2 regions of the Subdoligranulum sp. APC924/74 genome follow, and region 1 is predicted to be linked to the other one. Evidence: predicted binding sites of a transcription regulator. Region 1 holds the regulator's gene; the other holds the start of a gene.

Evidence for each region. The regulator HrcA, encoded in region 1, represses chaperone genes, less so after heat shock. The targets are predictions, from matches to a motif close to TGTTAGCACTCNNNNNNNNNGAGTGCTAACA.
Region 2: htpG (molecular chaperone HtpG) is a predicted target of HrcA. The motif match lies at 2,599-2,629, and genes of this name have one in related genera.

The regions. Positions count from the first base shown of each region.
Region 1 is NZ_PSQF01000020.1:22,422-38,762, forward strand. Features, by position in the region: gene C4885_RS07165 (RnfABCDGE type electron transport complex subunit C) at 1-912, opposite strand, end outside; gene C4885_RS16280 (hypothetical protein) at 1,428-1,784, shown strand; tRNA gene C4885_RS07170 (tRNA-Gln) at 1,861-1,934, shown strand; tRNA gene C4885_RS07175 (tRNA-Pro) at 1,967-2,042, shown strand; gene pcp (pyroglutamyl-peptidase I) at 2,626-3,267, opposite strand; gene C4885_RS07185 (NFACT family protein) at 3,585-5,342, opposite strand; gene C4885_RS07190 (Nif3-like dinuclear metal center hexameric protein) at 5,450-6,202, opposite strand; gene C4885_RS07195 (class I SAM-dependent methyltransferase) at 6,193-6,879, opposite strand; gene C4885_RS07200 (DUF1858 domain-containing protein) at 6,857-7,063, opposite strand; gene C4885_RS07205 (DUF2142 domain-containing protein) at 7,109-9,430, opposite strand; gene dnaJ (molecular chaperone DnaJ) at 9,664-10,839, opposite strand; gene dnaK (molecular chaperone DnaK) at 11,092-12,936, opposite strand; gene C4885_RS07220 (nucleotide exchange factor GrpE) at 13,035-13,643, opposite strand; gene hrcA (heat-inducible transcriptional repressor HrcA) at 13,640-14,662, opposite strand; gene C4885_RS07230 (stage V sporulation T C-terminal domain-containing protein) at 15,078-15,620, opposite strand; gene C4885_RS07235 (NUDIX domain-containing protein) at 15,992-16,341, shown strand, end outside.
Region 2 is NZ_PSQF01000012.1:39,240-55,580, reverse strand. Features, by position in the region: gene C4885_RS05480 (YkgJ family cysteine cluster protein) at 1-599, opposite strand, end outside; gene C4885_RS05475 (D-isomer specific 2-hydroxyacid dehydrogenase family protein) at 596-1,582, opposite strand; gene C4885_RS05470 (alpha/beta hydrolase) at 1,641-2,438, opposite strand; gene htpG (molecular chaperone HtpG) at 2,663-4,567, shown strand; gene C4885_RS05460 (sensor histidine kinase KdpD) at 4,847-6,226, opposite strand; partial or broken gene C4885_RS05455 (response regulator transcription factor) at 6,223-6,942, opposite strand; gene C4885_RS05450 (ABC transporter ATP-binding protein) at 7,278-8,201, shown strand; gene C4885_RS05445 (ABC transporter permease) at 8,203-8,958, shown strand; gene C4885_RS05440 (ABC transporter permease) at 8,962-9,699, shown strand; gene pyrB (aspartate carbamoyltransferase) at 10,084-11,031, shown strand; gene C4885_RS05430 (aspartate carbamoyltransferase regulatory subunit) at 11,025-11,453, shown strand; gene C4885_RS05425 (Gfo/Idh/MocA family protein) at 11,636-12,619, shown strand; gene C4885_RS05420 (MBOAT family protein) at 12,721-14,112, opposite strand; gene C4885_RS05415 (hypothetical protein) at 14,112-15,233, opposite strand; gene C4885_RS05410 (HAD family hydrolase) at 15,281-16,341, opposite strand, start outside.

The sequences.
Region 1 (16,341 bases):
CACTTCAATGTTCTGCGGCTTGGCAATGGCATCGCCTTCCACGGTAACGCGCTTGGTGGTCAGGGGTACACCGGTCTTCAGGAACTTGCCCAAGGTAGAAACGCTGGTCACGTTCATGATGATACAATGTACGTCTGCAGGCAGGCCCGGTTTGCCGGAAGGACCGATCTGCGGCACTTCGCGGCCGGTGCAGGTTTCAACCAGCGTTTTTTCAGCGCCCTGCGGGTAGCGCATGGGCAGCGGCTTGACCGAAACGCCCTGCATATCGCGCACCAGGGAGCACATCAGATCAATGCACTCCGGCTTGTTTCGTTCAATGCCGATGATGCAGTTGGGAATGTTGCAATACTTCATGACGGCAGTAATGCCGGAAAGGATCGTATCACTGCATTCCAGCATCTCGCGCGTATCCGTGGACAGATACGGCTCACACTCAGCTGCGTTGATCAGCAGGGTGTCAATACCCTCTGCTGCCAGCTTGACATGCGTCGGGAAACCGGCGCCGCCAAGGCCAACCAGACCGCATGCCTGCACAGCTGCCATCAGGCTCTTTTTATCGGTCACAACCGGCGGCACACAGGCCGGGTCAACCGTCTGCTGGCCATCGGCTGCAATCGCAACCGCCTGGCAGGTAGAACCGTTGACCATGCGGAACGGTGCAACGCCCTCAACTGTGCCCGAAACGCTGGAATAGATATTGGCACTGACAAAGCCGCCGGCTTTGCCGATAAGCGTACCAACACAGACCTGATCGCCTTTTTTGACGACCGGCTCTGCAGGTGCACCAATGTGCATCGACATGGGAATGATCACGTGCGCAGGCGTGGCCATTGTTACGGTAGCCATCCCGGCCGTGCCCTTCTCATGCGGCACTGCGGCACCCTTGGCAGAGCGCTTCAGGGATTTAAACATGGACTCATTTCCCCCATTTCATTGTCTGCCCTGTTATGGAAAGCTCCGGAGCCGGTCATCCCGTCCCCGCTGATCACAGCGATCGCCGATACACCTTTTTATAAAGTCAAACCGTCATTGCCCCCACTGCCAGCCGAATCAAAAAAGCTGAGCCGCCGGGCCGATGCCGTTCCATGGCCGCAAAAACAAAAACCGCCTGCATTTATCAAATGAAACCCAGGCCGTTTTCAGGCTTTTGGGGCACACTGCCCCTTTACAAAAGATGTATTCTTTCCCAAAAGGCAAAATAAATACAGTATTATTGTAGCATTTTTGCCGTACAAGTCAAGAAGAAAGGGTCGCAAACCGCAATACAAAGTCGAATGTTTATACTAAAAAGTAAATTCTTTATGGGTTGCTAATACCGCCGCTCTGTTGGGCTTTCCACGGAAAATGCCTGTTGTGTATGTTGTTAATTTTTAGACATAGCGCATTGTTTCCTGTTGTTTCCTAAGGTGTATCTGAAAACAAAGAAAATGACGAATATTTCGCAGACACAAGCAGGATTTAAGTCAAAGAGCCTTGGAATCCTTTGTGGATTCCAAGGCTTTTTAACGCAAAATCCCGCTGCGCTTGTAGAAACAGACGATATTTTCGACGTTTCAGATACACCCTATGGATTTTCTGGGTTAAACACGCTGCGGGCTGCCGGTGTTCCCAATCCCCCGCCGCCTTTTGCGCAGCGGTTCATTGCCTGTTTTTGCAGCCAAACCGCTGCGGCAAGCCAGAGTAAAAGCGCATATATTTTGTCATCTCTTGAGTCACCCTGTATTTTATGCTCGTTGCTTCGTTATTTCCATATTTTATCAAAAAAACTTCAAAAAACGTGTTGACAAATGCCTGCCAGTCCGCTATAATAACTAAGCGTTGAGGGCAGCGCGAAAGCAAAGCTTCTTAACAAACATGCAATGGGGATTTGCATAATGGTAGTGCGACGGACTCTGACTCCGTTTGTGGGAGTTCGATTCTCTCATCCCCAACCACCGCAGCAGCAAAGTTGCTGCGGATTTTTTTTCGGGGTGTAGCGCAGTTGGTAGCGCGCTTGGTTCGGGACCAAGAGGCCGTGGGTTCGAATCCCGTCACTCCGACCACAAAAAGCTCTTTCACCGTCTGGTGAAAGAGCTTTTTGTTTTTCACGGAGTGACGGGATTCGAACAGCCCGCTCTCGCCACAGCGGGACACAAACAGTCCAGTGGACTGTTTGCGAGGGTGCGGGAGAATCCGCGCCCGTTTGCCGCATAGAGCTCTTTGGACGGTGCCGAGGCAAAACAGTCCGCGGAAAAACTCTCAGCGCGCCAACCAGCAAAACCACTCACGCATCTTTTTAAAGTTTTTCCCCGCCCTTCTACAAAAATCTGCCAAGAGCATTTTCAGCCCTTGGCAGCGAAGTCTTTATTTCACCATCAATAAGTTTTCATCCGGATTTTATTTGGGCATGCCTCATTCAATCGTTTCAAAGCAAACCGTATATCCAAGCTCTTCTACCAAATCATTGTCAACGATTTTTCTAATGATATTTTTTGCATTTTCAAATGCTTTATATCACTCCGTTCCAGATCAAGGCCGCACTTCCGGTTCAGGCAGCCGCGGCAGTAGCACAAAACTCCAATTTCTTTATTGGTCAGCATAACGCTCACTCCCCCCCCCCCATTTTATTTCGAGCAGTCGCCGTTTTTAATCCAGCCTGCCCATTTGTTCTTTCAAATCGGTCTTATTCTGCACAGCGGCTTCAATGGCAGCTGCCAGAGCCGCGGTAATGTCTGCCAGCGGCATGGCCGGGGTACCCGCAGCTTTGCCTTCCAGCTGGCTGGTTGCATACGGCACATGCACAAAGCCCGCCCGTATATGGGGATAACTTTGCACGGTATGCAGCACGGTATACATGACCGCATTGCAGACGTAAGTACCTGCCGTGTAAGACAGCTGGCAAGGATAGCCCTTTGCCTGTACCCCGCGCACCATGGCCTTGACCGGCAGCTTGGCAAAATATGCCGGGGCACCGTCCTGTACCAGCGGTTCGTCCACCGGCTGCGCGCCGTCATTATCTGGGATACGGGCATCCGCCAGGTTGATGGCTACCCGTTCTACACGCAAACCAGCAGCGCCGCCTGCCTGGCCCACATTCAGCACCAGATCCGGCTGGCAAAGTTCGATTTGGCGCACCACTTCTGCGGTGCCGCGGGTAAAGCTTGTCGGGATTTCCCGCTTGATGATCTGCGCCCCGGCAATTTCATCCGGCAGCATTTTAACAGCTTCGTAAGCCGGGTTGATGCTTTCCCCTCCGAACGGGTCAAAGCCTGTAACTAAGACTTTCATTTCACTTTCACTCTCCTCATCTTTTCAAATTATACCACACGTTTTTTCATTTTTCACTCCTATTTACAAAAACATCCTACTTTATTCAAAAAAATGACCACGCTCGCACTTAGCGTGGTCATTTCATTAAGGCAATACCGCATAATTCTAAGTGCCGATACGGCGAGCGAGGTGCGGCAGCTGCTAAGCCAAAAGCGCAGATAATACTGGATGTCTTATCGAGCATTTTGGCAACGCAGATGCCGTGCCGCAGCCGCCGGAGCGGTGCTTGAGCCGTTAGGCGGGAATTGTGCGGTATTGCCTTAACATATGTTACTTTATTTTTCCCTTAGCTGCTCTTCCAGCCCGGCGCGCGGGGTAATATAGACCGTTGTATAATCGTTATACAGCACCATGCCAGGGCGGGCGCCGTTGGCTTTCCAGATGTTGCGCACCTCGGTGGTATCCACCGGCACCTTGGCACCGCCATTCTGGCTGGAGTGCAGCACAGCCAGCTCTGCGGCCTCCTGTTTGGTGGTGTCCGGCACATCCTCGCCGCGGCTCATAACCACCGTATGACTGCCGGGGGCTTTCTGTACATGGAACCAGACATCCTTGCCGCGGGCAGTGTGCAGGGTCAGCTTATCGTTTTGCAGGTTGTTGCGCCCGATCAAAATTTCAAAGCCATCGCTGGAGCGGTAGCGCAGGAAATCCGCCGGTTTCTGTTTGCGTTCCCGCTGCTTATAGTATTTCAGGTAGCCCTGGCTTTTCAGCTCGGCACGCACTTCGTTCAGAGCCTGCTCGCCGGGGGCAGTCTCCACCTCATACAGAACATTGGCAAGGTATTCGATCTCATCCTCGCCCTCGAGCAGCAGCTTTTTCAGCATCTGGCCGGCGGTTTGCTTCTTTTTATAATCGCGGAAGTATTTCTGCGCGTTCTCGTTGGGTCCAAGGCGGGGGTCCAGGCGGATGGTCACATCCTCGCCGGTATAGTAGTTTTGCACGGTGGCCTGGCGGTCGCCTTTCTGGATGGCCCACTGGTTGGCCTGCAGCAGCTCGCCGTACAGGCGCAGGGTATCGGCTTTTTCACTCTGGGCCAGTTCCTCCCGCCGGGCGGACTGTTTGCGCACAGCGCGTTCGTACAGGTTATGCACCGCTTTGTACAGCTCGCGGCTCTTCTGCTTCAACCGCTCGGCGCGGTCCTTGGTGGCGTAATAATCCTCCAGCAGCTCGCTGTAGGTGGGGTACTGCGTTAAAATGGCCGCACTGCCGTACTGCTGCGGGATAAAAAAGCTGAACTCTACCGGCTTGTTCACACCGTCCGGCTGGGGGATGCGCACCGCCGTGGGGGTGCCGCCTGCAGCGTGTTCATCCTTCAGGTTTTCGATTGCGGCGCACAGGGCCTGCTTCTGCGCTTCGTCCAGGTCACAGGCCAGCAGGGGCGTTTCGCCGCCAAAGGCACGCCACACAGCCTCCCGCGCAACAACGGGGCCGACACCGCCAACCGCTTTGCCCAAAGCAGAAGCCACCGGCAGGTCTTTTTCGCAGGCAGCGGCCACCATGGCGGCGGCGCTGGTTGCCAGAAAATCCGGCTTATTGGGTTTGGGCGGCAGCGTATACGGCAGTCCGGGCAGCAGCTGGCGGATCTCGCTGTCCTCAAAATCCACGCGCTTGAGGGCATCGATGATCTTGCCGCTCTGGATCAGCACCAGGTTGGAGTAACGGCCCATCAGCTCGGCAGCCAGGGTATTGGTTACCAGGTCGCCCATCTCATTGGTGCACAAAAAGTCAAAAAACACAATACGGTCGCCGGGTTCCATATGCAGCCCTGTCAGACGGCCGCCGGTCAGGTGTTTGCGCAGCAGCATGCAAAAGCCCGGCGGGGTGAGCGGGTTTTCAAAGCTTTCTTTGGTCAGGCAGACACGCGCCGAGCCGCTGCGGGCAGACAGCAGCAGCTTGAACGTCTGGGTGCGAGTGCGCAGGGTCATCAGCACTTCATCCCGCGTCGGCTCAAAAATTTTATCAATTTTGGCATCCAGCAGGGTGCTGTTCAGTTCATTTGCGACCAGCGCAAGGGTCGCGGCATCCAATGCCATGGTGGTACTCCTTTTCTTTTGGGGCAGGGTTTTATGAAAACGACAGCATTCTTCTCACGCGGCAGGATGGGTTCATCCCACCCCATAGTGTTCAGCCGCCGCAGGGGTTACAGGTAGCTGTAAGGGTCAACATCGGCCAGGCTGGGGGCCACAGTAACTTCTTTGGGCAGGCGCTCGGTCAGAGCATCCGCCAGGGCAAACACCACCGGGTGTTCCGTTCCCCAGTGCCCGGCAACAACCAGGCCCACGCCTTTCTGCTTTGCCAAAATGGCAATGTGGTGGGCGGCTTCGCCTGTCACCAGGCAGTCTGCGCCCTCGTCAATGGCCTGCTGCAAATAGCTGCCGCCTGCGCCGCTCACTTCGGCCAGCTTTTCTACCGGGTGATCGGCTTCCACAAACTTGCAGTGGGTGTGCAGCATCCGGCTGCAGGTTTCGGCCAGCTGTTGGGCCGTGGTGGGCACGTTCAGCGTGCCGATGCGGCCGCAGTTATCGGCGAAATCCCGGCGGTTCTCAATGCGCAGCAGGTCTGCCAGCACATCGTTCACACCGCCGGGAGCGGCATCCAGATTGGTGTGCATGCAGATGGCCGAAATGCCGTTCTGCAGCAGCATTGCGGGCACATCCTCTGCCGTCACGCGGCGCAGCGGGTCAAAGATGACCGGGTGGTGGCTTACAATCAGCTCACACCCGCTTTCGGCGGCATCGCGCACCACATCGGCGGTAATATCCAGCGCCGCCATAATGGAGGTGACCGGGCGTCCGGCATCCACCAAAAGGCCCACGTTATCCCAACTGCAAGCCAGCTCCGGCGGGGCGATCTGTTCCAGAATTTCCAGTACCTGCTGTACTTTTACGGCCATAGTCCATCCTCCATTTCCTGTATCAGGGCATCCACCCCATCCGCCTGCGGGCCGGGTGCAAGGCCCAGGCGGTATTTTTTCAGTTTGACCAGCTGCTGTTCACGGTAGGCCTGGGCTTCGGGCTGGCCCTGCGTTTTGCCGCACAGGCAGGCAAGGCCGGTGGGCTCCGCTGCCCGGCCGGTATACTGCGCGTTGATCACGGTATACAGCCGCCCGGCTGCACGGCACAGTGTCTCGCTTTTTAAGGCAAAGCCGCGCTGGGCAAGGCCCTTGCGCAAAACGCTGTGCTTGGTGGCGGGTACAAAAACAAAGTTATACTGTTCGTTCCTCACCCAAGGGGCGGCATCCAGGATTTCCAGCACCGTTTCGGCCCCCATGCCGGCAATGATGATCTCCGTTGCCTCCCCCGGCTGCAGCACACTCAATCCGGAACCGAGGCGGAACTGGATCTTATCCGCCCAGGGGGCGCAGGTCATGCGGGCTTTTTGCAGCGGGCCTTCCCGCAGATCACATGCAAAAACAAGCGGGCAGCAACCGCTGCCCGCCAGCCATGCACTGAGTTTTCCATGGTCACACCCAATATCGGCGGCAATATGGCCGGGCCGCACATAGGCAGCCGCGGCGGCCAGCCGCGCATCCAGGTGCGGCACAGGCTTACAGGTGTGCAAAGTAGTCATTCAGTTCGGCGCACAGTTCGTCGGGGTCCACACCGTGGACCATGCAGGCCTGCTCCACGGTCTCACCATGGGCAGCCATGCAGCCCAGGCAGTGCATACCCGTGTTCAAAAAGATGGGCACGCAGCCCTGGGAAGGATCGTTCTGCAGGATTTCGGCAATGATGGTATTACGGGTAACAGTCATGGTAATGTTCCTTTCTGCATTATACAAAACGTATAAAATGATAATTTATGACGGCATCTGGAAGGTCGCGTACAAACCCGCGCCTTGCAGAATGACGAACGATGTCAGGCAGAGCATGGCAAATACCGCCTTGCGCTCTGCGGGCTTTTGCACGGCAACGGTGCGGTTGTGGTGCACCAGCGCCAGCACCAGCGGCAACACGGGCAACCAGTAGCGCCCCTGCAGGCCAAAAATAGTGGTGTAATTGATGGGGGTCCAGTTGAGCGCCGTGACGAACGAAAGGGCAATCACGCAGAGAACAATACCCCAAACGCCCGCTTTGGTGCGCCGGCCCAGAGGTACGGTCTCGCCCGCCTGCGGCAGCGCCGCGGCCAGCAAAGCCAGGATAAAGCCAACCCCCAGCACCCAGCTGGCATCCACGGTATACACAATGGGTTCGCCCAGGGCAGTGCCCAGCACGCCCTGCACCCACTGCGCCCCCTGCGCACTGAAAGAGCGCAGCAGCAGTTTGGCCGTGTTGGGCAGGTTGCGGCAGATATACCCGGCGGAATAGGTGTAGATGGAATCGCCGTTTTCCTGAATGGAGCCAACCAGCTGTTCCGGCGTTAAGCCGCCCCACATGTGGGTCAGCTTATACAGCCCAACCGGGATGGCCAACACCACAACCGCGGCAATGGCACCCAAAAAGATTTTCTTCTTTTTGGGGTCGCGGCGGATCTTCCAGTACAGCAGCGCCAGCAAAGCGGCACCAGCCGCGGCGGCACCACCGGCGCGCAGGATGCCCACGGTATCCACATCGCGGGCTGCATACAAAGCAGCGCCCATATTGACCTGCACCCAGCCGATAGCGGCCAGCACCAGCGCCAGAACTTTGGCAATGGGGCCAACCGGCCAGCGCTTGCCGGGCAAGGCAAGGTTGGCATCGGGAATCATAAAGATCAGCAGCACGGCGGGCAGATAAATTGCCTTGGCCGGGCCGATGAGCGCCGCCAGCACCACAGCAGCCACCGTTTCCGGCCAGCGGGCCGGGCGGGTGCGCAGGGTCAGGCAGAGCGCAGTAAAGCAGAAGAGATACCCCAGCACGGCGGCGTCCGCCGAAAGGCTGCCCGCCAGCTGCAAGGGCTGGGCCAGCAGTGCCACACCGGCAAAAATGCCGCGCAGCCGCTGGGGTGCAATATTGACCGCAGCCGCAGCCAATGCCAGGTACAGCGCCAGGTTGCACAGCCGCCCCAACAGCAGCATGCCATGGAAGCCAAGCCCCATCATGCGCGCCAGCGTAATGCCGGCAATCTGACCCAGGTAGAGCGTATTATTGATGGGGTCCGCCGTTACATAGGTATCGGAGCTGACAGTCGTTTCACCGCTGCAGCCCGCATCTCCCAGGTGTTCCAGCATTTCCTTGTAAGCGTAAATGCCGATATCACCGGTATGATTTTTGAAATAGGGAGCATCGCAGCTGCGCACCAGCAGCATATCATCATCGTCCGCCACCGGCTGGCCCAGCAATGTGCTGGACTGGCGGTAGCATTTGGCCAGGTGGGTGTATTCATCGGGGCCGACAAGGGGCGGCGTTAAAAAGGCAAACGCCACGCCCAGCACCGCACCGCACACCAGCACCACCTGCCACAGCTTGGCGCGGTGGGTGAGCAGGATAAAGCCCGCCACCACCGCCGCAAAGGTCAGCACGCCCAGCAGGCGGGAGATCACATGGGACCAGCTGCCGGAATCATTGACGACATACTGCAATGCCGGATGCCCGACGATGGAATCCGTCGTGCCGTTTGCATTCCGGCGGGTCATCTGCTGGCTGGTGTCGGCATCCGTCCAAAGGCCCAGCAGGTGGTACACATCCCAGTCATCGCCGGGGGTATACCACAGGCGCAGGGTCATGTTGGGGTTTGCCAGGTCATAGTCCGCTTCGGCATCGGCTGTGCCGGGGGCTGTATAGGGCGCATCAAACGTGATGGCCGCAAAGGTGTCATCTTTAATGGTAATGCAGTCCAGCTCACCGTTCGCCACGGCGTTGCCATCGGCATCCAGCAGTGCAGCGTACAGGGTGCCATGCCGGAACGCCCAATTATGGGTGGTCAGGTCCAGTCGAACCCCGTAAATGCGCTGCCCGCTTTTGAGCGGAACGGGCAGGTACAACCCGGTTGTGCCGTCATCCTGCGTTGCAGCGTCCGCCGTGGCAGGAATTACAACGGTACGGGTATAATCATCGTTGACGATTTCATACACCGGCTGGTTATCCACCCGCTGGCCAAGGTCAAACCCGGCCCACGCGGCCACAGCGGCAGCAGCCAGCGCCACCAGCAAAGTCAGCCACAGCAGGCGGTGCCGCTTGCAGAAATCTTTGATTTTTTGCATGAAGCCCTCCCCTGCTTTAGGTTGCTTACAGACAGTTTTATTATACATGATGATTGGCGAAAGTGCAATATTAGCCTTACTGCACTTTACTTTTCTCATTTTTCCTCTATCTTTTTAGGCTAGAGAATGATATCATCTATGTAAAAATCACATAAAGAGGTCGTGATATTGCTATAATTAACTGATACAAAAACACCCCCGTCTGCATTACCAGGCGGGGGCATGTTATTGCATTACGAGAAACGGTCGCGCAGGTTCTTGAAGAAGCCCTTGCGCTTTTCGTAGTTATCCTCTTTCATGCTGTCCTCAAAAGCTTTCAGGGCTTCGCGCTGGGCGCGGGTGACCTTTTTAGGGATCTCAACATCGACGATCACATACTGGTCGCCGCGGCCGCGGCCGTTCAGGTACTGGATGCCCTGGCCGCGCAGGCGGAACTTGGTGCCGCTCTGGGTGCCTTCGGGGATATGCTGCACAATGCGGCCATCCACGGTGGGCACCTCAACGTCATCGCCCAGCACAGCCTGACTGAAGGTGATGGGCACATGGATGGTAACATCGTACCCGTCACGCTCAAACATCGGGTCGGCCTTAACGGTAACATGCACGATCACATCGCCGGCCGGGCCGCCGTTGGAACCGGCATCGCCCTGGCCGCGCAGTGCAATGTTCTGGTCATCATCAATACCAGCGGGGATATTGATCTCCAGGCTCTTGCGCGCGGCGGTCTTGCCGGTGCCGCGGCAGGTCTTGCACGGGTTGCGGATAATGGTGCCGCGGCCGCCGCAGTGGCTGCAGGGCTGCTGGCTCTGCATTACGCCAAAGGGGGTGCGCTGCTGTGTTACAACATAACCACGGCCGCCGCAGTCGGGGCAGGTTTCGGGGCTGGTACCCTTGGCCGCACCGGTGCCGCCGCAGTCGGGGCAGGTATCCTGGCGGTTGATGGTGATCTTCTTGGAGCAGCCGTGGGCGGCTTCCTCAAAGGTCAGGATCACGCTGGCCTGAATATCATGGCCCTTGCGGGGTGCATTGGCGGTGCGGGTGGAAGAACCGCCGCCAAAGCCGCTGAATCCACCGCCAAATCCGCCGCCAAAGATATCGCCAAAGATGTCGCCCAGGTCCACGCCGCCAAAACCACCGCCGAACCCGCCTGCACCGCCGCCGTTGGCAGCCGCATAGTTGGGGTCTACGCCGGCAAAGCCGAACTGATCATAGCGCTGGCGTTTCTGTGGGTCGGAAAGCACATCGTTGGCTTCGTTGACCTCTTTGAACTTTTCCTCGGCTTCTTTATTGCCGGGGTTCAGGTCAGGGTGGTACTTTTTGGCAAGTTTGCGGTAGGCACTCTTGATCTCGGCATCCGTAGCGTTTTTGCCGATGCCCAGCACCTCGTAATAATCTCTTTTTTCTGCCATATGATCACACCTTTATGTGTTGAAGTAAGTTGACTTTTATTCCTTTCCCCTATGGGAACAGCCGGTTCTTTGTCCGTAAGGGCGTACAGCCTGTGCCTGCAAGCGGCAACGTGATTTCACTGCGGGCACACGCTGTGCGCCCCTACGGACGGGACGCAGCTTTGTGGGCTTAACCCCACAATGGCCGCCGCCGGAATTGCCTGGCGGCGGCCTTTTGGGTTACAGGGATGTTCCCCTGTTTATTCTGTTATCTTACACCTCGTGGAAGTCAGCGTCAACAGCACCGTCATCCTTCGGGGCGGAACCGGCATTGCCCGTGGGGCCCTGCTGGGCGTCAGCGCCCGGCTGCTGGCCCTGCTGCTGGGCAGCCTGCTGGTAAACCTTCTCGCTGATGGCGTAGAAAGCCTTCTGCAGGTCGTCCTGCTTTGCCTTGATGGCCTCAATATCGGTACCCTTCAGGGCTTCCTTCAGGGCGTTCAGCTTAGCTTCGCACTCGCTCTTCTCGGACGGAGAGACCTTGTCGCCCAGCTCGCTCAAAGCCTTTTCGGTCTGGAACACCATCTGGTCGGCGTTGTTGCGGGTATCAACATCTTCGCGGCGCTTCTTATCCTCAGCAGCATACTGCTCGGCATCCTTAACGGCCTTGTCGATGTCATCCTTGCTCATGTTGGTGGAAGCAGTGATGGTAATGCTCTGCTCCTTGCCGGTGCCAAGGTCCTTAGCGCTTACATGCACAATGCCGTTGGCATCGATATCAAAGGTAACTTCGATCTGGGGCACGCCGCGCGGAGCCGGAGCGATGCCATCCAGGTGGAAGGTACCCAGGCTCTTGTTGTCGCGGGCAAACTCACGTTCGCCCTGCAGAACGTTGACTTCAACGCTGGGCTGGTTGTCAGCAGCAGTGGAGAAGATCTGGCTCTTCTTGGTGGGGATGGTGGTGTTGCGCTCAATGATCTTGGTGCAAACGCCGCCCAGAGTCTCAATGCCCAGGCTCAACGGGGTAACATCCAGCAACAGCAGACCCTTAACGTCGCCCTGCAGAACACCGCCCTGGATGGAAGCGCCGACAGCAACACATTCATCGGGGTTGATGCCCTTGAACGGCTCGCAGTTCAGTTCCTTCTTGACAGCGTCATAGACAGCGGGGATACGGGTGGAGCCACCGACCATCAGGACCTTAGCCAGGTCAGAAGCCTTCAGGCCTGCATCAGCCAGAGCCTTGCGGACAGGGGCCATGGTGCGGTCAACCAGATCAGCGGTCAGTTCATTGAACTTTGCGCGGGTCAGGGTCATATCCAAGTGCTTGGGGCCGTTGGCGTCAGCGGTGATGAACGGCAGGTTGATGTTGGTGGAAGTGGCGCTGGACAGCTCGATCTTTGCCTTTTCAGCAGCTTCCTTCAAGCGCTGTGCAGCCATCTTATCCTTGCGCAGGTCGATGTTGTTTTCCTTCTGGAAATCCTCAGCCATCCAGTCGATGATGCGCTGGTCGAAGTCATCGCCGCCCAGGTGGGTATCACCATTGGTAGCCAGAACTTCAGTAACGCCATCGCCCATCTCGATGATGGAAACATCGAACGTACCACCGCCCAGGTCGTAAACCATGATCTTCTGGTCGGATTCCTTATCAATGCCGTAAGCCAGAGAAGCTGCGGTCGGCTCGTTGATGATACGCTTTACGTTCAGACCAGCAATGGTACCGGCGTTCTTGGTTGCCTGACGCTGGCTGTCGTTGAAGTAAGCGGGAACGGTGATGACAGCCTCGGTAACGGGCTCGCCCAGGTAAGCTTCGGCATCAGCCTTCAGCTTTGCCAGGATCATAGCGCTGATCTCTTCGGGGGTGTAATCCTTGCCGCCGGCGTGAACCTTCTCGGCAGTGCCCATCTTACGCTTGATGGAGGAGATGGTGTTTTCGGGGTTGGTGATAGCCTGACGCTTTGCAACCTGGCCTACCAGACGCTCGCCGGTTTTGGTAAAGCCGACAACAGACGGGGTGGTACGGGCACCCTCAGCGTTAGGGATAACAACGGGCTCGCCGCCCTCCATAACAGCTACGCAGCTGTTGGTAGTACCAAGGTCAATACCAATAATCTTACTCATAATATAAAACTCCTTTCATATTCCTCTTTCAGGAAACATGGAAATGTGAATGTCTTAATTTATATCTGAACGGGCTTTTGCACCCGGTTCATGCTTTGTTATTCGGCCACAACCACGGTTGCATGGCGGATGATCTTATCGCCGATCATGTAGCCTTTCTGGAACACGCGCACCACAGTGCCGCTTTCCTGGCCATCCTCTGCCGGAACCTGCTGAACAGCGTTCATAAAGTTGGGGTCAAAGGGCTTGCCCATGGATTCGATCTCGGTGATGTTCAGCGTTTTCAGAGCTTTTTCAGCTTTGTCCAGCGTCATCACAACGCCCTTTTTATAGTTTTCGTCGGTGCATTCGGCATTGGCTGCCATATCCAGCGTATCCAGAATTGCCAGGATCTGGTTGACCGCGTGGGAAACACCATCGTTGAACTTCTGGTCAGCTTCGCGGGCGGAACGCTTGCGGTAATTGTCATACTCTGCAGCGGTGCGCAGCATCTGGTCTTTCAGCTTTGCGTTGGCCTGCTCGGCGGCTTCCAGCTTTGCCTTTACGGCTTCCAGCTCTTTGGATTTTTTGCCGAACCAGTCTTTCTTTTCGGCCTTTTCTGCAGCGGGTTCAGCTTCCTGCTTATCGGATTCTGCCGCGGGCGCTTTTGTTTCAGCAGCGGCCTGTTCCTGTTCAGTTTCAGGCTGCTTCTTTGTTTCTTCGCTCATGTCTGCTCCTCCTTTTTACCGGACATTGACTGCCCTAACTTAATTGCAAAATAATTCAAAACGGGGATCAAGTGTTCGTACTCCATGCGGTTGGAGCCGATCACGGCCACCGTGCCATACAGCCCGCCGCCCGCAAGGTAACGCTTGCTGACGATGCAGAGGTTCGGCATGGCGGGCTCGATATCCTCGCCCAACGTGGCGGTCACTTTGCCGCTGCCCGGTTCGATCAGGGCGCGGGCCGCTTCGTTGTCAGAAAAAACTTCCAGCAGCGCGCCAAGGTTTGTGCGCACATCCGGCATCTTCGCCAGGTACTGCACGCCCTCCAGGTAAAACTGCGGGCGGGTACGAACCAGCGCTTCGGCGGCGAACACCACCGGCGCCAGCCTGCGCCCGGCGGAAAGCACCAGGCTTGCCGTCAGCGACGGGGTCAGATCCTCCGGTGCCACAAAGGTCAGGCTGCTGTTCAGCAGGCGGGCCATCTCATCGGCATCCTCCCGCGTCAAGCCGGTGTGGATACGCGCCACACGGGTGCGCACACCGCCGGAGCTGGTAACCGCCAAAACTGCGGCGGAATACCGCCCGACCTGCACGACCTCAAAATGGGCGATGCACAGATCCTCGGCCTGCGGGGTGGTAGCCACTGCGGCACAGCCGATATAATCGGCCAGTGCGCGGGCGGCGCTCTGCGCCAGCTTTTCGGGCTCAACGTCCATATCGGCAAACAGCCGGTCAATGTTTTCGCGGTCCGCTGCGCTCAGTGCTATGGCGGCGGGGGCTTCCAACAGGTGGTCTAGGTAGTACCGGTACCCCTTGGGGCTGGGCACGCGGCCTGCGCTGGTGTGCGGCTGCTCCAGCAGGCCAAGCTTTGTCAGCGCGGCCATCTCGTTGCGGAGCGTTGCGCTGGAAAGTGCCATGTCAAAGTGGCTGGCCAGCAAACCGGAGCCGACCGGCTCGCCGCCGGTAGAATAAATGGCAACAATCGCTTCCAGAATGCGCTGCTTGCGTGCATCCATCGTCATGCTGCCCTCATCTCCTTGTTTGCTTTTTCTTGTTTAGCACTCTCTCTTCCTGAGTGCTAAATTTATTATATCCCAACTCTTTGTTCTGTCAAGCCCTTTTCATAAAAAGTTTCAAACTTTAACAGATTTGACACAAACGCCGCGGCAAAGGGTGGTTTTTGCCCTCCGCCGCGGCGTTTTTCTGTTATTTTATCTTGGGCAATACCGCATAATTCTAAGTGCCGATACGGCGAGCGAGGTGCGGCAGCTGCTAAGCCAAAAGCGCAGATAATACTGGATGTCTTATCGAGCATTTTGGCAACGCAGATGCCGTGCCGCAGCCGCCGAAGCGGTGCTTAAGCCGTCAGGCGGGAATTGTGCGGTGTTGCCCTTGTTTTGCTGCCCGCCAGACAGCAGGGTGATGCCGGCCAACGGTTCATTCTTCCATCCACTTTGCTAAAAATGCCGCGGCAATGTTTACTGCGCGGGCGGTCTCGGTATCAGGGGCTGCATCCTGCGGGCGGCCGGTCAGCAACACACCGCCCTCCACATCCCCCTGCACCACAATGGGGCAGACGCATAGCAGCACCGTTTCCCCTTTGTCAAAGGCCGTAATGCGGCGGGCAGCGGTTTCCGGCGCGGTGTAAGGGCCGCGCATGGCCAGCAGCCGGGCGGCGGCATCGCTGATCTGCCGCCCCAGCAGCTGCCCTTTGCCCGTGCCGGTGGCGGCCACAATGCTTTCCCTGTCACACACCAGCACAGGGCGGCCCAGGTTTTTGGCCAGCACCTCGGCATACACCCCGGCCAGTTCACCCAGCTCCACCAGCGGGGAATATTTTTTGAACACCACCTGCCCATCGGCAGCGGTAAAAATTTCCAGTGCATCGCCCTGGCGGATGCGCTGGGTTCGCCTGATCTCTTTGGGAATGACCACCCGCCCCAGCTCGTCAATTCTGCGCACGATTCCTGTTGCTTTCATTGGGGTACCCTCCTGCCCTTCCATATTCTGTACAATATACCTATTATATGGAAAGTGCGGCGGTTTATGTATGGTTCGTGCCTGTTTTTTGTCAGTGCTTTATCCAGCCCTGCCAGCAGGGCATCATGCTGAACGGCTTGGCAATGTGGGCGTTCACGCCTGCTTCAAACACCTTTTTGCGGTTCCCCTCAAAGCCATCTCCATTTTGGAAATATTATAACGGAGCGCCGCGTAAATTTCAGGATATTGGTTTCCTGCCCGCCAAATAGCCGCCCGCACATTGTCTGCAGCCTTGCCGCCTGTACTATCCGGGTGGTATACTGATACCAATATATTTTGTGTGCCCCGCACACAGGGAACGAGGCTCCGCTATGGCTGAACTGCTGCAAACCACTCTGTGCTACCTGGAACAAAACGGCTGCTATCTGATGCTGCACCGCATTAAAAAGAAGAACGACGTCAACCACGATAAATGGATCGGTGTGGGCGGCAAGCTTGACCCCGGCGAAACTGCCGAAGCCTGTGCCCTGCGCGAAGTGTGGGAGGAAACCGGCTTGACGATGCAATCCCCCGCCTACCGCGGCATTGTGGATTTTACTTGCGAGCCATGGCCCGCCGAGCGGATGCACCTGTACACCTGCACCGATTTTACCGGCACGCTGACCGGCTGTAACGAGGGCACACTGGAATGGGTGCCCAAACCCGAAGTAGAGAACCTGCC
Region 2 (16,341 bases), on a different contig from region 1:
TACAGGGCGCGTGCAATGCGGCGGGCGGCGGGCAGATAGCGCGGGTTTTCGCGTCCGCCTGCCTGCTGCAGCTTATCCGAAAGCTGGGTACACACCACAGCCCACCGGGCGTCAATCCCGGCGCGGGCGGTGATGGCGGCATCGTCCAGGTAATTTTGCAGGGTGCGCTGTTCCTGCGCGGATACGCGGGCACCGCACAATGGCAGCTGCACGTAATATTCCATGGCGGCTGTTGCCGGGTCAATGGCCTGGCCCAGCGGGTAAAGAGCGCAGGCCAGCGGGCGGGCGGCGTGGATGGTGCAGGCATCGGCCTCAAAAAAGGGGCAGTTGCCTGTGCGGGCATTGGGGCGCAGCACCACGGCAGGCAAAAGGGTCTGCGGGGCAAACTCCTGCTTGCAAAAAGCATCCGCCGTCAAGCGCGGGGGCAGGCTCAGGCGGCGGGCAATGCGGTACAGGTCATAACCGGAAAGCACCAGGTCCCGCCGGTTACGGCAGCAGTCCCCGCAGCCTGCACAGACAAAGTCAAATGGCTCCCCTGCCGCCAGCCGCGGGCACTGGGCCAGCGCAGCGGCAGATTCGGCACGGCCCGGTTCTGTCACAGGCGCACCTCCAGTGGGGTCTGTTCGCCATCCGCCATGGCGCGCACAGCCTTAAAGGCGCTTTCCACCATGCTGGCCACGTTCACATCGGTATAAAACGCGGTATGCGGGGTAAAGATCACATTCGGGAAGCTGCGCAGCATGGCAAGTTCGCGGTTCTGCAGCGCATCGCCCATATGGTTAAAGTAGAACAGGCCGTTCTCATTTTCCACAACGTCCAGGCCGGCTGCGCCGATCTTGCCGCTTTCCAGCCCGTTTATCAGCGCTTCCGGATCAATCAGGGTGCCGCGGGCGGTGTTGATCAGCACAACGCCGTTTTTCATCTTGGCAATAGCGTTGGCATCGATCATATGGCGGTTGGCGGCGGTGGCGTTGGTGTGCAGGGTGATGATATCACAGCTCTTGTACAGGGTATCCAGGTCCACATACTCCGCATACTGGCGTGCTTCATCGTTGGGGTACAGGTCGTAAGCCAACAGCTTGCAGCCAAAGCCGCTTAAGTGGCGCAGCACAGTGCGGCCAATGTTGCCGGTGCCGATCACACCCACCGTCATACGGGTGATATCGCGGCCCATCTTGCCGCTTAAGGAATAATCCTGGGCATCGGCACGGCGCAGAATCTGGCCCACTTTGCGGTTGCACATCAGCATCAGCATAATGGCATAATCGGCCACACCTGCCGGCGGATACCAGGAATGGGAGATGCGCATGCCAAGCTCCTTGGCTTTCTGCTGCGGGATATGGTCATAGCCAATGCTGCGGCAGGGCAGGAATTTGACCCCCATCGCGGCCCAGGCTTCCAGATATTCCGGTGCAATCAGGCAGGGGTTGGTGCTGACGGCATCGCAGCCTTTGGCAAGTTCCAGGTTATCCGGCGTGGGGACCTCTGCGGTATAGGCATAATCAATGCCGTACTGTTTGCTGTATGGCTCACAATAGGCTTGCTCGTCGAAAGGACGGAGGGCATAAAACATGATCTTCATGGTATAACCTCCTTAATAATAGGGTTACAAAAACAGCTTCTTCATGGGGCTGCTCAAATCACAGGGTAAAATCCAGGGTCTCCCCCAGCCAGCCCATGCACAGGGGCAGCCAGGCGTTGTTATGCTTGTTAGGGGTGTTGACCTCGTTGGTACAGGTGCTGGAGCCATGGCCGCCATGGGTGAACAGGTGCAGCTCAAACGGCACGTTGTTCTCTTTCAGGGCGCCTGCCAGCAGCAGGCTGTTTTCCACGGGTACAGCCTGATCTTCCACGGTGTGCCAGATGAAGAAAGGCGGCACATCGGGGCGCACCTGGTTTTCCAGGCTCATGGTCTGCAGCAGGGCTTCATCCGCGCCGCACAGGTTCTCAAAAGAGCCGCGGTGGGCAAACTTGCCGCTGGAGATAACGGGGTACCCCAGCACCACCGCATTGGGGCGGGCTTCGGTTCCGGTAATACCAAGGGCCTGCTGCACGGGAGCTGCATCCCACAGCAGGGCGGTGGAAGCCGCCAGGTGGGCACCGGCAGAAAAGCCGACGATGGTGATCTTATCCGCCGCAATGCGCAGATCCGCCGCATTCCGGCGCAGGTACAGGATAGCGGACGCGGCTTCGGTCAGCGGCTGCCACAGCAGCGGGGCATGGTCGGTGGAATAAATCAGGGTGAACACATGGTAGCCGGCCTGCAAAAACTGGACGGCAACAGGGTCCGCTTCGCGCGGGGAGCAGTAGCGGTAGCCGCCGCCGGGCAGGATCAGCACTGCCGGGCGGGTGTTGTAGCTGGGCATTTCGGTGGTTTCGTCACGCAGGTAGCCGGTCAGCATGGCACCGGTGGCAAGTTTATGTTCTACAAATTTCATAACATCAGGCTCCTAATGATAAATATGAAGATACAGTTATTAGGATAGCGCAAAAAATGTGCTTTGAAAAGCCTTTTTCTGTATTTTACATACAGTTTTTTAACTTTTTGTAAAAAGGGCAATCAGGACTTGCACTTTGCGGGTAAGAGTGCTAATATATGCTTAGCACTTAAAGCACGCGAGTGCTAAACCATAAAATATATAAAAGTGAGGTCATTGTAACTATGGCAATGCATCAGTTTAAGGCCGAGAGCAAAAAGCTGCTTGACCTGATGATCAATTCTATTTATACCAACCGCGAGATCTTCCTGCGCGAGCTGATCTCCAACGCATCGGATGCCTGCGACAAGCTGTATTTCAAGAGCCTGACGGACACCTCCATCAACGTAAAAAAAGAAGACCTGCACATTCATATTGCAGCCGATAAAGAGAACCGCACCCTGACCATCAGCGATAACGGCATTGGCATGACTAAGGATGAGCTGGAAAAGAACCTTGGCACCATTGCCCGCTCCGGCAGCCAGGACTTTAAGGCAAGCAATCAGAACGAGAATATTGACATCATCGGTCAGTTCGGCGTTGGCTTCTACTCCGCTTTCATGGTTGCCAGCAAGGTGACCGTTGTTTCCCGCGCGGAGGGCAGCGAGGAAGCCTGGCAGTGGTCGTCCTCCGGCGTGGAGGGCTACACCCTGACCGAAGCCGAAAAGCCGGAAGTTGGCACCGAGATCACCCTGGTGCTGAAAGAGGACACCGAAACCGACAAATACAGCGAATATCTGGACGAGTACACCATCTCCGGCCTGGTCAAGAAGTACAGCGATTACATCCGCTACCCCATTACCATGTACCGCGAGAAGAGCCGCCAGAAGCCGAAGCCGGAGGACGCCGGTGACGACTATAAGCCGGAGTACGAAACCTACACCGAGCTGGAAACCCTGAACAGCATGGTGCCCATCTGGAAGCGCGACAAGAAAGATGTAAAGCCGGAAGAATACAACGAGTTCTACAAGAGCAAATTCATGGATTATTCCGACCCGCTGCGCGTGATTACCAGCCGCACCGAGGGCACCGCAACCTACACCGCCCTGCTGTTTGTGCCCGGCCAGACGCCGTATGATTACTACACCAAGGAGTACGAGAAGGGCCTAGCCCTGTACGCTTCCGGCGTTATGATCATGGAAAAATGCGCTGACCTGCTGCCGGATTACTTCAGCTTTATCAAGGGCGTTGTGGACAGCGAGGACCTGAGCCTGAACATCAGCCGTGAAACGCTGCAGAAAGACGGCCAGGTAAAGCTGATCCGCAACAGCCTGGAAAAGAAGATCAAGAACGAACTGCACGCCATGCTGGTGAACGACCGCGAAAAGTACGAAACCTTCTGGAAAGCATTTGGCCGCCAGATCAAGTTTGGCGTTTACGGCGATTACGGCATGCACAAAGACCTGCTTTCCGACCTGCTGATGTTCTACTCTGCCAAGGAGCAGAAGCTCATCACGCTGGATGAATACATTGAGAAGATGCCGGAAGGCCAGAAGGCCATTTACTTTGCCGCTGGTGACGAGGCAGCCCGCCTGGGCAAACTGCCCAACGCACAGCTGGTGCTGAGCAAGGGCTATGACCTGCTGCTGTGCAGCGAGGATGTGGATGAATTCTGCCTGCAGATCATGCACGACTACAAGGAAAAGGAATTCAAAAACATCAACTCCGGCGATCTGGGCCTGGAAACCGAGGAAGAAAAGAAGGCTGCCGAGGAGACCGCAACCGAAAACAAGGACCTGTTTGAGGAGATCAAGAAGGCCCTGAACGGCAAGATCAAAGATGTGAAGGTCAACCCGACTTTGCAGGATCACCCGGTATCGCTTTCCAGCGAGGGCGGTATTTCCATGGAGATGGAAAAGATCCTGCGCAAGATGCCTGCCGGCGGCGAGGGCATGGAGAGCACCAAGGTGCTGGAGCTGAACCCCAACCACGCCGTGTTTGGTGCGCTGAAAGCCGCTCATGAGGCCGGTGACACCGACAAGATCAATAAGTACGCCGAGCTGCTGTACGACCAGGCTCTGCTGATTGAGGGCCTGCCGCTGGAAGACCCCGTTGCCTACGCACAGCTGGTCTGCGACTTGATGAAGTAATGGCAGCCAGGCTTTACGCCAGACAATTCAAGGTAACACCGCACAATTCCCGCCGGACGGCTTAAGCACCGCTCCGGCGGCTGCGGCACGGCATCTGCGTTGCCAAAATGCTCGATAAGACATCCAGTATTATCTGCGCTTTTGGCTTAGCAGCTGCCGCACCTCGCTCGCCGTATCGGCACTTAGAATTATGCGGTATTGCCTTAACATAGCATAACAATCCCCCGCCGGGCGGTGCTTCAAAGTGCTTTGCCCGGCGGGGGATTTGTTTTTTGGGTATTATTTTTCGTTTTCGTCTTTGGCCAGTGGCAGCTGCATCATCACTTTTGCACCGTGAGGGTCCCGGTTGACAAACTGCACGCTGCCGCCGTGGGCGTTTATGATTTGCTCCACCACATGCAGGCCCAGAATATGCGGGGCGTTCTCCCCTTCCGGTTCGCCGTTCAGCACGGCCAGCACGCTTTGCGGGTAGCCGGTGCCGTCATCCTGTATGGTCAGGTGCAGCGTTGTTTCGTCGGCATCCGCGTGGAAAGCCAGCGTGATCGGCCCCGCATTATGGCGCACGGCGTTTTGCAGCACATTTTCCAGCGCACGGGTCAGCAGAGCGGCATCAGCGTGCAGGATGGCGGTTTCTACTGCCGGGGTAATGCTGCAATCCAGTGTGCAGCGGGCGGCCAGGGGGTTCTCACAAAAAGCCGCCACTACCCGGCGCAAAAACGGCCCCGCCTGGGTGGACTGGCGGCGCAGGGGCTGGGCGCCGTATTGCAGCTTGCTGGTCAGGTTCAGGTCCTCAATCAGGCTGCGGATTTTTTCGCACTGGGTGCAGATGCCGCCCGCTTTCTGTCTGGCTGCTGCGGGCAGGGTGGCATCCCGCTGCAGCTGTTCCGCCCAGCCCAGGATCAGTGCCAGCGGAGTGCGGATATCATGGCTGACCCCGGCGATCCACTCGGTTCGGGCGGTATCCCGCCGGGCAATGATCTCATTGCGGCGGCGCAGCTGCTCGCTGGTTTCGTTCAGCTTTTGGGCAAGCTCCCCCGCAAAGCCGGCGGCAGGCAGGCTGACCGTACCGCCCTGCGCCAAGGTATCCAGCCCGGCTGTTACGGTTTGCAGGCTTTTGCTCCCGCGCCAGCTGAAGAACAGGCAGCACCCCAGCACCACCAGCAGGAGCTCCACCATGGTGGGCTGAATGCTTTTGGCCAGCATTATTATCATTTTTTGCTTCATGTCGATGTTATACTTCCAGCAGGTTCCAACCGGTTCCGCCACAACAAACAGCCCGTAATCCGCCGCCCAGCACTGCACGGGGTAATCGGCCAGGTACCAGTGGGAGAACACGGCAACTTCCGATGCCGTGTACCGGTGATTCAGCTTTTGCGGCAGGTCTTGCTGCCAGATGACATTGCCATTATCGTCCAGCACCATGGCCCAGGCATAGCCCTGCATCCATTCCGCCGGGGTATGTTCCCGACCCCATTGCAGGCCGGTTTCGGTTTGTTTTAGGGCATCAGCCAAGGCGCCGACCCGGTAGCCTGTTGCATCCACCGCGTTGGACTTGAACCCCACATAAAAAATCTGCCCCACCAGCAAACCGCCCACCAGCAGCACAATAGCGGCTGTGGCCAGCACATAGCGGCGGATCAGGGCTGCAAAAGTTTTCATTGTGCGCTCTCCTCTGCCAATTTATAGCCGATGCCCCGCACCGTTAAAAGGTACTGCGGCTTGCTGGGGTTGGGTTCCAGCTTTTCCCGCAGGTGGCGGATGTGAACATTCAGGCTGTTCTCGTACCCGTAATAGTCTGCCCCCCACACGGCTTCGCACACCGCGTCATAAGTAACGATATGGCCGCGGTTTTCGGCCAGCTTTTGCAGCAGAGCGCGCTCGGTGGCCGTCAGGGGCTGGGCGGTGCCATCCGGCAGGCGGACCAAAGCATCGGCCAGATACACCGTGCGCTGGCCCAGCTGGAGCGTTTTTGCGGCAGTCCGCCACAGTTCGCCCCGATAGCAGCGCTACAAAATGCGCTGGATGCGCAGCAAAAGCTCCTGCGTTAAAAACGGCTTGGTCAGGTAGTCGTCCGCGCCCAGGCCCAGACCAAACAGCCGGTCGGCGTCAGCATCGCGGGCAGAAAGAAAAAGCGCCGGGATATCCGCCATGCTGTGCAGCGTGCGGAACAGGGTAAAGCCGTCCCCATCCGGCAGGTTGATGTCCAAAATCATCAGGTCCGGGCGGTTGGCGGCAAATGCCGCTTGGGCCGCTGCGCAGCCGGTGCAGGCGGTCAGCTGGTTGTAGCCGGTGCTGCGCAGCGCCGTGGTAACAAGGTTCAGCAGATCCTGGTTGTCATCCACAATCAAAATTTTAGCATCATAAATGGTTTGCATGGGTGCGCCCCCTTTGTGCTTTTAGGCAATACCGCATAATTCTAAGTGCCGATACGGCGAGCGAGGTGCGGCAGCTGCTAGGCCAAAAGCGCAGATAATACTGGAGTCTTATCGAGCATTTTGGCAACGCAGATGCCGTGCCGCAGCCGCCGGAGCGGTGCTTAAGCCGTCAGGCGGGAATTGTGCGGTATTGCCTTTATTATAATACGAGCACCGGGCTGCCGATAGAGCCGCCGGACAGAATTAAGCTAAACTTAAGCTGGGCTTTGTGGCAGGTTAAGGTCGGCGTGTTACCATGCCTTTGTTCCCAAAAGATGAACAAAGGAGTGTTAGCCATGCAATATGTAATTGAAACAAAACGGCTGTGCAAAACCTATGGTGGCCGCACCGTGGTTCACAATCTGGACCTGCATGTTCCGCAGGGGTGTGTGTATGGTTTTATTGGGCCAAATGGCGCGGGTAAATCTACCAGCATGAAAATGCTGCTGGGGCTGGTTCACCCCACGGCGGGCAGCGTGGCTCTGCTGGGCCGCACATTGACGGAGCGTACCCGGCTGGAGCTGCTGCGCCAGACCGGCAGTTTGATTGAGTCGCCATCCGGCTACCTGCACCTTACTGCGCAGGAAAACCTTGAAATTGTAGCCGACCTGAAAGGCGTGCCCTACAAAGACATCGACCGCGTGCTGGAAATTGTACACCTGCAGGCAGACCGAAAGCGCAAGGTAGGGCAGTATTCCCTTGGCATGAAACAGCGCCTGGGCATTGCCATGGCTCTGCTGGGCAGCCCCAGGCTGCTGATCCTGGATGAACCCACCAACGGTCTTGACCCGGCTGGCATCCAGGAAATGCGTGCATTGATCCACGATATGCCAGATGCCTGCGGTGCCACGGTGCTGATTTCCAGCCATTTGCTGGGCGAGATAGAGCAGATTGTGAGCCAGGTGGGCATCATCAACCACGGCCAGCTGCTGTTTGAAGGCCCGCTGGCGGAATTGCAGCGCCACAGCCGCGGCAATGTTGTTCTGCGCCTGCTGGCTCCGGACCGCGGGGCCGCCGTGCTGCGCCGCTACGGCCTGACCCCGCAGCCTGCGGACAACAGCTGCCTGCTGCCCACCATGGAGGATGCCCGCCTGGCCGCGCTGGTGCAGGATCTTGCCGCCGAGGGGGCCGGGGTGGTTGGCGTGGAGCGGCAGACCAAGAATCTGGAAGAGATTTTCCTGAGCCTGACCAACACGCAAACCGGCAAGGAGGTGGGCTGACATGTACACAAGCATCCGCGCCGAGCTGCAAAAGGCCCGCCGCCGGCATGATCTGATTGTCTGCCTGCTGGTGCCGGTCATGGCGCTGCTTTGGTGCCAGTCCGCTGCGCCGACCGGTGCTGACGAGCTGGCATCCGCTTATAGTGCCCTGTTTTACAGCCTGCCCATCATCAATACCATTTTAATGCCGTTGGCCATGGCGATTCTGGCAAGCAGGCTTTGGGATGTGGAAGTCAAAGGCTGTACGCCCAAACTGCTGTATACCCTGCAAAGCCGCCGCAGCCTGTTTGCCGCAAAGGCAGTGCTGGGGCTGGCGGAGATCTTTTTGATCGTCACGCTGGAAGCTGCGGGCGCCCCGCTGATCGGGCACTTGCAGCATTACACGCAGCCCTACCCCGCCGCAGGCCAGGCTGCCTATCTCTGGGGCTGCACCTTTGCCGTGGACTGCATGATTTTTTTCTCTGAGCTGCTTTTGACAGTGCTGCTGGCCAATCCCCTGCCCGCTTTGTGTGTGGGCATTCTTGGCACGCTGCTGGGACTGTTCAGTGCCTTTATGCCGGCATGGGTCGGCTATTTTGTGCCGTGGGGGTATTTTATCCCTCTGAACACCTACCGGATTGCGGACTGGGACCAGGCCAGCAAAGTAGTCACCTACATGATTGTGCCGTTCCAGTGGCCGCTGCTGGTTGCCACGGTGGTTTTGGCCGGTATTTTGTTTTTTGCCGCGTGGTATGCCATGCGGAACAAGGAGGTGTGACCCATGCTGCTGCGTTGTATCCGTGCAGAAAACCGCAAACTGCACGCTTCGCCCATCTGGTTTATGTTTTTTATTCTGCCCATCATTTCCGCCGGGTACGGAACCTTCAACTACCTGCAAAACCTTGAAATTTTGCGGGACGGCTGGTACAGTCTGTGGACCCAGCACACACTATTTTACTCGCTGTTTTTCTTCCCCTGCATGGTGGCGGTATACGCGGCGTACCTGTGGCGGCTGGAGCACATAGGCCACAACTGGAACCTGATTATGGCGGAGCCGGTGCCGCCCTTTTACCTGTTCCTTGCCAAGTTGCTTGTGGTGACAAAGCTGGTACTGCTGACTCAGGCATTTGTGTTTGTATTGTACTGGTTCTGCGGCCGGGTGTTCGCCGGGTTCACAGCGCCCCCGCCGGCCATTACCATCTTTTACCTGGTGCGCAGTGTACTGGGCGGGCTGGCCGTGGTGGCGGCGCAGCTGCTATTTTCCATGGTGATCCGCAGCTTTGCCTTGCCGGTGTTTTTGGGGCTGGCCGGGGGTGTTTCCGGCATGCTGCTGGCCAGCCGGGGCTACTGGTACGCCTGGCCCTATTGCCTGATGCAGCGCGGCATGAACGCTAACCAGAGCAGTGATATGCTGGCGGACAGCTACCTAGGCTTCGCTTTGGCCTGTGTTGGCTGGCTGGCGCTGATTTTGCTTGCGGTCCAGCTGCTGTTGAGCCACCAGGATGTAAAGGTCCGGTAAAGGCTGCACCGGCTTTGCCGCGCATTTTGACCGCTTTTGTAAAATTGCCTCAAAAAAAGCGGATATTTTTGGGGGTTAATGGGTTTTATTTGCCGGGCAGGTATGATATAATAAGCCAGGTTTGCGGCCAGCTTTGCCGCACTGCCAGTTTGAACGTATTTCCCGAACGTGTGCCTGCCCCGCGCATGGCACCGTTTGACCACGGTGTATCTGAAAAGTCGAAAATATCGTTTATTTCTACAAACACAGCGAGATTTTGCGTTAAAAAGCCTTGGAATCCACAAAGGATTCCGGCGGCTCTTTGCCTTACATCCTGCTTGTTTTTGCAAAATATCCGTCATTTTCTTTGTTTTCAGATACACCATAAGGAAAGGATGGCTGTTGATGAGACATTTGATTGATCCCCTTGACTTTACAAAGGAAGAAACCCAAAAGCTGCTGGACCTTGCGGACCGCATCCATGATGACCCCGAAGCATACCAGGATGTAGCTGACCACAAGCGCCTGGCCACACTGTTCTATGAGCCTTCCACCCGCACCCGCCTTTCGTTTGAATCGGCGATGCTGCGTTTGGGCGGCAAGGTGTTGGGTTTCCCGGATGCCGGTGTTTCCAGTGCTTCCAAGGGTGAAACCGTTGCGGATACCATCCGCATTATCAGCTGCTATGCGGATATTGCCGCCATGCGCCACCCCAAAGAGGGGGCCCCGCTGCGCGCTTCCCTTTACAGCAAGATCCCGGTGATCAATGCCGGTGACGGCGGCCACAGCCACCCCACCCAGACCCTGTTGGACATGATGACCATCCGCCGCCGCAAGGGCCGTTTGGACAACCTGACCATTGGTTTCTGCGGCGACCTGAAGTTTGGCCGCACGGTACATTCCCTCATCAAGAGCCTGGCCCGCTATGACAACGTAAAGTTTGTCCTGATCAGCCCCGAAGAACTGCGCGTGCCGGATTACATTATCAATGAAGTACTGGAGCCCCGCGGCATCCCCTACATTGAGACCCGCAACCTGGAAGGTGCTCTGCCGGACCTCGATATTTTGTACATGACCCGTGTGCAGCGCGAGCGCTTTTTCAATGAGGAAGATTACATCCGCCTGCGTGACAGCTACATCCTGACCGCTGAAAAGCTGAACCTTGCCCCGGCGGACATGGCGGTGCTGCATCCCCTGCCGCGTGTGAACGAAATTACGCTGGATGTGGACGATGACCCGCGCGCCGCCTACTTTGAGCAGGCACAGAACGGCGTGTATGTGCGCATGGCTTTGATTATGACGCTGCTGGGGCTGAAAGACCCCAAAACCGGGGAGGTTGCTTTTGAATGCTGAATATTGATGAAATCATGAACGGCGTGGTCATTGACCACATTACCGCCGGGACCGGGCTTTCGCTGTATCACCTGCTGGAGCTGGAAAAGCTGAGCGAAGCCAGCGTGGCCCTGCTGCAGAACGTGCGCAGCCAGAAAAGCGGCAAAAAGGATATTATTAAAATCGAGGGCGATATTTCCGGCTTGAATTTTGATGTGCTGGGTTATGTGGACCCGCAGATCAGCCTGACCTTTATTGAGAACGGTCATGTGACCCGCAAGGTGCGCCCGGACCAGCCCAAGCGCCTGGTGAACGTGATCAAGTGCACCAACCCTCGCTGCATTACCTCCCTGGAGACCGGCTGCGACCACATCTTTGCCCTGACCCCCAGCGGACGCTACCGCTGCGTTTACTGTGAGCAGGAGTTCAAGGTACGCCCGTAAGGCAGTGCCGCATTTTCCTGTTCTGTTCCCATAATAAGTTCAGACCCGGCATGATGGAACGGATTTTGCTGTTCCCCTGCCGGGTCTGTTTTTTCTTGCTGTTTTGCGCGTGTTTCCTTGCCGCAATTTCCTGCTTGTGGTACGATGTGCACAAAGAACCATTGTTAATGGGAGGTAATTTTATGAATTGGGGAATTTTAGCTACCGGCACCATTGCCAACAAATTTGCCACAACAATCAATGCGATGGCTGCCGAGGGCGAGCGGCTTGCCGCAGTCGGCTCCCGCCGGGCCGAAAGTGCCAAAGCCTTTGCGGCGCAGTACAACATCCCGCACTGGTACGCCAGCTATGAAGAGCTTGCCGCCGATCCCGCCGTAGATGCCATCTACATTGCTACGCCCAACGCCCTGCATTACGAAAACTGCAAGCTCTGCCTGGAGCACGGCAAGCATGTTCTGTGCGAAAAGCCGTTCACCATCAATGCAGAGCAGGCCAAAGAGCTGTATGCCCTGGCGGAAAAAAAGCAGCTTTTTATCATGGAAGCATTCTGGATTCGCTTTTTGCCGCTGTATACCAAATTGCAGCAGATGCTGGCGGATGGGGTGATCGGTACGCTGCAAACCATCACCTGCCAATACGGTTTTACCACTGAAGGCGCCCGCCGCGAGCGCAAATTCAACTCTGCTTTGGGCGGTGGCGCTTTGCTGGATATTGGCATTTATAACCTTGGCTTTTTGCAGATGGTCACCGGCCAGCAGCCCCAGAACGTGCAGACAGAAGAGCTGCGCCTGACAGAATACGGCACCGATGAATACAGCAAACTGCGGCTTGCCTACCCCAGCGGCTGCACGGCGGAATCGGTGCAAACCATCGGCCAGCGCCTTACCCGCATGGCCTGCATTGTGGGCACCAAGGGCCGCATTACCCTGCCGGACTTCCAGTACGCCGAACATATGACGCTGGAACTGGACGGCCAGCCACCGCAGGAACTGGATTTTCCCTTTGATGTGAACGGTTTTGAATACCAGATTCGGGAAGTAAGCCGTTGTGCTGCCACTGGCAGGCACCACAGCAGCATTTATACCCCGCAGCAAAGCATTGCCCTGACCCAACTGATGTATGATATCCGCATGGCCTGGGGCATGAAATTTGAGGGCGAGGAATAAGCAGCTTTTGGTAAAGCCTTGTCCCCTTTTTATATTTTCCACACAGACAAAAACAGCCCCAGGCGGCACCTTTTATGGGTACTGCCCGGGGCTGTTGCTTTTCAGAACCGGGCATACAAAAAGCCCGTATTGGAATAAAAGCTTGCCATCAGCAAAAAGGCAAAAATGGCAAATTCGTACACAGCCCAGCGCACCGGGCGCGGCGCGGCGTTGACCCAGGCGCGCAGGTGCAGGCCGCATTCATGCAGCACATCCACCAGCACCAGCAACGCAATGCCCAACAACAGCAAGAGCAGTTCCAGCTTGCTGGTCAGGCCTAGCAGCCAGTACTGGGCAAACACCTCGTGCCCGGGGTTATGCAGGATACCGGCAAAGTATGCCGCCGCATTGCCCAAACTGCTGGTGCGGAAGATGGTAAAGGTTGTAACAAAGATGGCAAATGTCAGCGGCACGCCCACGATGCGCAGCGGCAGAGATTTGCGCTTGCGCAGCGGAGCGGGCATGTGGTCCTCCGCTACCTGGCACAGGCCGTGCAGCCCACCCCAGACAAGGAAGGTCCAGTTGGCGCCGTGCCACAGCCCGCTGACCAAAAAGGTCAGCAGCAGGTTGGCATCCCGCCGGGCAATGCCCTTGCGGTTGCCGCCCAGTGGGATATACACATAATCCCGGAACCACTGCGAAAGGCTGATATGCCACCGGGCCCACAGCTCCTTGACGCTGGCAGAAAAAAACGGCTGGCGGAAGTTTTCCGGCAGGTGCAGGCCCAGGATCTCGCCCATGCCCAGCACAATATCCGTGTAGCCGGAAAAATCGGCATACAGCTGGAACGAATACATAACCGTGGCAAAAATCAGCTGACTGCGGTCAAAGGACGCCGGGTCCGCAAAGGCGGCGCTGACCACAATGGCCGCACGGTCCGCAATGGCAAACTTTTTGAAATACCCCCACGCACTGCGCTGCAAACCGCTGACCAAACGCTGGGTTTCAAACGTTTTGGGGGCGGCTTCCAGCTGGGGCATCAGGGTATTATAGCGGTTGAACGGCCCCTGGGTGAGCGAGAGGAAAAAGCCCGCATAGCACCACAGCCGTGCATAGCTGGGCGTGGGTGCCGTGCGTCCATGCCACACATCCAGCAGGTAGCCCGCCAGCTGCAAGCTGTAATACGCAAGGCCAAAGGGCTTATACAAATCCCGCAGGCCCGGCACCAGCATGCCGCTGTATTTGAGCACCAGCAGCGGCAGCAGGGCTGCGGCCAGCCCCAGTGCCAGCCACCCGCGGCGGCTGGGCTGCTCTGGCTGCGCATGCTGCGCGGCCTGCCACACTACTGCCGTGGCAAGGGCTACCGCAAAAAACGCGCCGATATCAATGGAAAGGCAGAACACTGCGTTGGCTGCCAAAACCAGCTTCCAGCGGGAAGGCTGGGGCACGCGGTACCACAGGCAGGCAAACAGCGCCATAAACGGCAAAAAGCCAAGGGATGTAACAGAAAACATCAGTTGCCCTCCCCCTGCTGCACGGTGCTGTCCGGTGATGTGGCCAGCTTTTCGGCAACCGTATCATAGAACAGGCCGCTTACATCCTCGCCCGCAGCACTGCGGGCGGCCACCGTGGCGAACGCCTTGCTGAACGTTTCTGCCCCCTGCCCGTTCAGGTGGTGCATATCTGAAAAATCGTCAAAGCCAATGGGCAGCAGGTCGGTATCCTTAAAGAGCGAAAAATCCCAATACTGGGTGCCGTTGGCCGCGGCAAAGCTGCGCATGGCATCCACATAGGCCTGGTAGTTCTGGGTATCCTGCACATAGGCGCTGGGCAGCGGGGCGGTGACCAGCACCAGGCGGATGTTCTGCTTTTTGCAGAACTCGGCAATGCGGGTCAGGTTCGCCCGGCCAAACGGTGAGATTGGCGCGCTGGCATCCACGTGCATCAGGGTGCCGAACCCCCAGATGCTGGTACCCTCGGTATAGACAAAACCGCGGTCCCGGTAGGCTTCGCCCTCGTCCGGGTAGGTGACCCAGCCATAGTTCCCCGCGTTATAGCCGCCGGTCAGCTTGCCGCGCCAAAGGGCCGGCAGCTCACCGGGGTCAGCAATAGCATGGCGCGCCGGGAACACCAGATCCGCAAACGCCGCGGCACCGCCCATCTCCCACAGATACTGGTAACGGTAGGGCGAGGACGCGCGCATGTAATCGGTGATCAGGTAGCAGGCCAGCGGAACATTGCTGGATTTTTGCTGATTATAGCCGGTATAGAAGGTTTCCAGATAGACGGTTTTCAGCGGGCTGTTGGCGGCGGCTTCCCGAATAAGCCAATAGGAGCCATCCGGCTGCTGCTGGCTGGTGCCAAGGTTAAAGCTGTGGCTGCCCAGAATGGGGTCAATGGTATCCGGGTCAAAGCTGCGGTAGCTGTGGGAGGAACCCACAAACACAGTATCCACCGCATCCGCTTGGGCGTAATACTCCCCCAGCGTCACACGGGAATAGGCGTGCAGGTCATCCACCAGCAAAAAGTTCAGCAGCAGGCAGAGCGCCGCCGTGATGGCCGCAAACAACACAAACAGGCCCGCCTTGTGCAGCGGGCCGGGAATGCGGCTGGTTTTTGGGGTTGTATGGGGCATGTAGCTTCCTTTACGTTTGCCATCTGCCGCGCGGTATGCGCCGCGGCTCAGGTTTCAATTTTTATATGGGGGCAGCGGGGATTGTAAGCGGCAAGGTCCAGGCGCCAGGTGGTGTTGCCATCGGCATCCTCGGCCGTTTTTTCAAAGCCGTACCCAGCATAAAATTCCCGCACCATAGCGTTTTTGGCGGTGGGGTAATAATAGCCCTCCAGCGCAGTATACCCTGCAGCGGCAGCTTTGGCGGCAAGGGTGTCCATCATGGCGTCTTCCATGCCGCGCTTGAGCACACGGCAGCTCATCAGCCACAGGCGCAGGCAGAGCGTTTGGCCCTGGGCCTGCCCTGCCACAACGGTAACAACGCCGTTATCCGCAAATTTATCCACCAGCTTGCCGTACAGGGTGATCCAGTCCGGCTTTTCTGCCATGGAACGGATGTCATCCTCAGTGCAGCGCAGAGTGGTCAGGTTGAACTGGTTGCTCTTGTTGGTCAGCTGAGCAATGCGCTGCATATACACCGCCTCAAAGGGGCGGATGGTCGCCGTCATTTCCAGGCTGTCCAGATACTGGCCGTAATCGGCAAAAGCTGCCTGGGCCTGGGCGGCCTGGGCGCGGGCATGGTACTGCGCGGTCTTTTTCAGGTCGTCGCCGGAAAGGATCGTCGTTTCAAAGTACCCGCCGTGATCCAGCATCTTGATGTAGTTTTCGGCACCATCCAGCACCGGGGTGGCCACGCCGGGCAGCTGGGCGGCCACAATGGCACGCTCCGCCGGGTTGTCATCAGCAAACACAAAGCTGTCGGCGCCAAGGCTGAGCTCTGCGGCGATGGCTTTCAGGTTCTGATCTTTAGGATCCCAGTTGGCCTTGATGCAGACAAAATCATCCGGGTGCAGCACGCTGTCCGGGTGGTTCAGGCCGGCCAGGGCGTTGGCTTCGTCATTTTTGGAATCCACCGCCAGCACCACGCCGATGGTCTGCAGGGCTTTGCAGTAGCTCTGGAACTCGGCGTACACCTGGCCTTCCGGCACTTCGGGGCCAATGGCAATGCCGTCCACACCGTCATCGCCCACAATGCCGCCCCAGAGAGTGTTATCCAGATCCAGCACCAGGG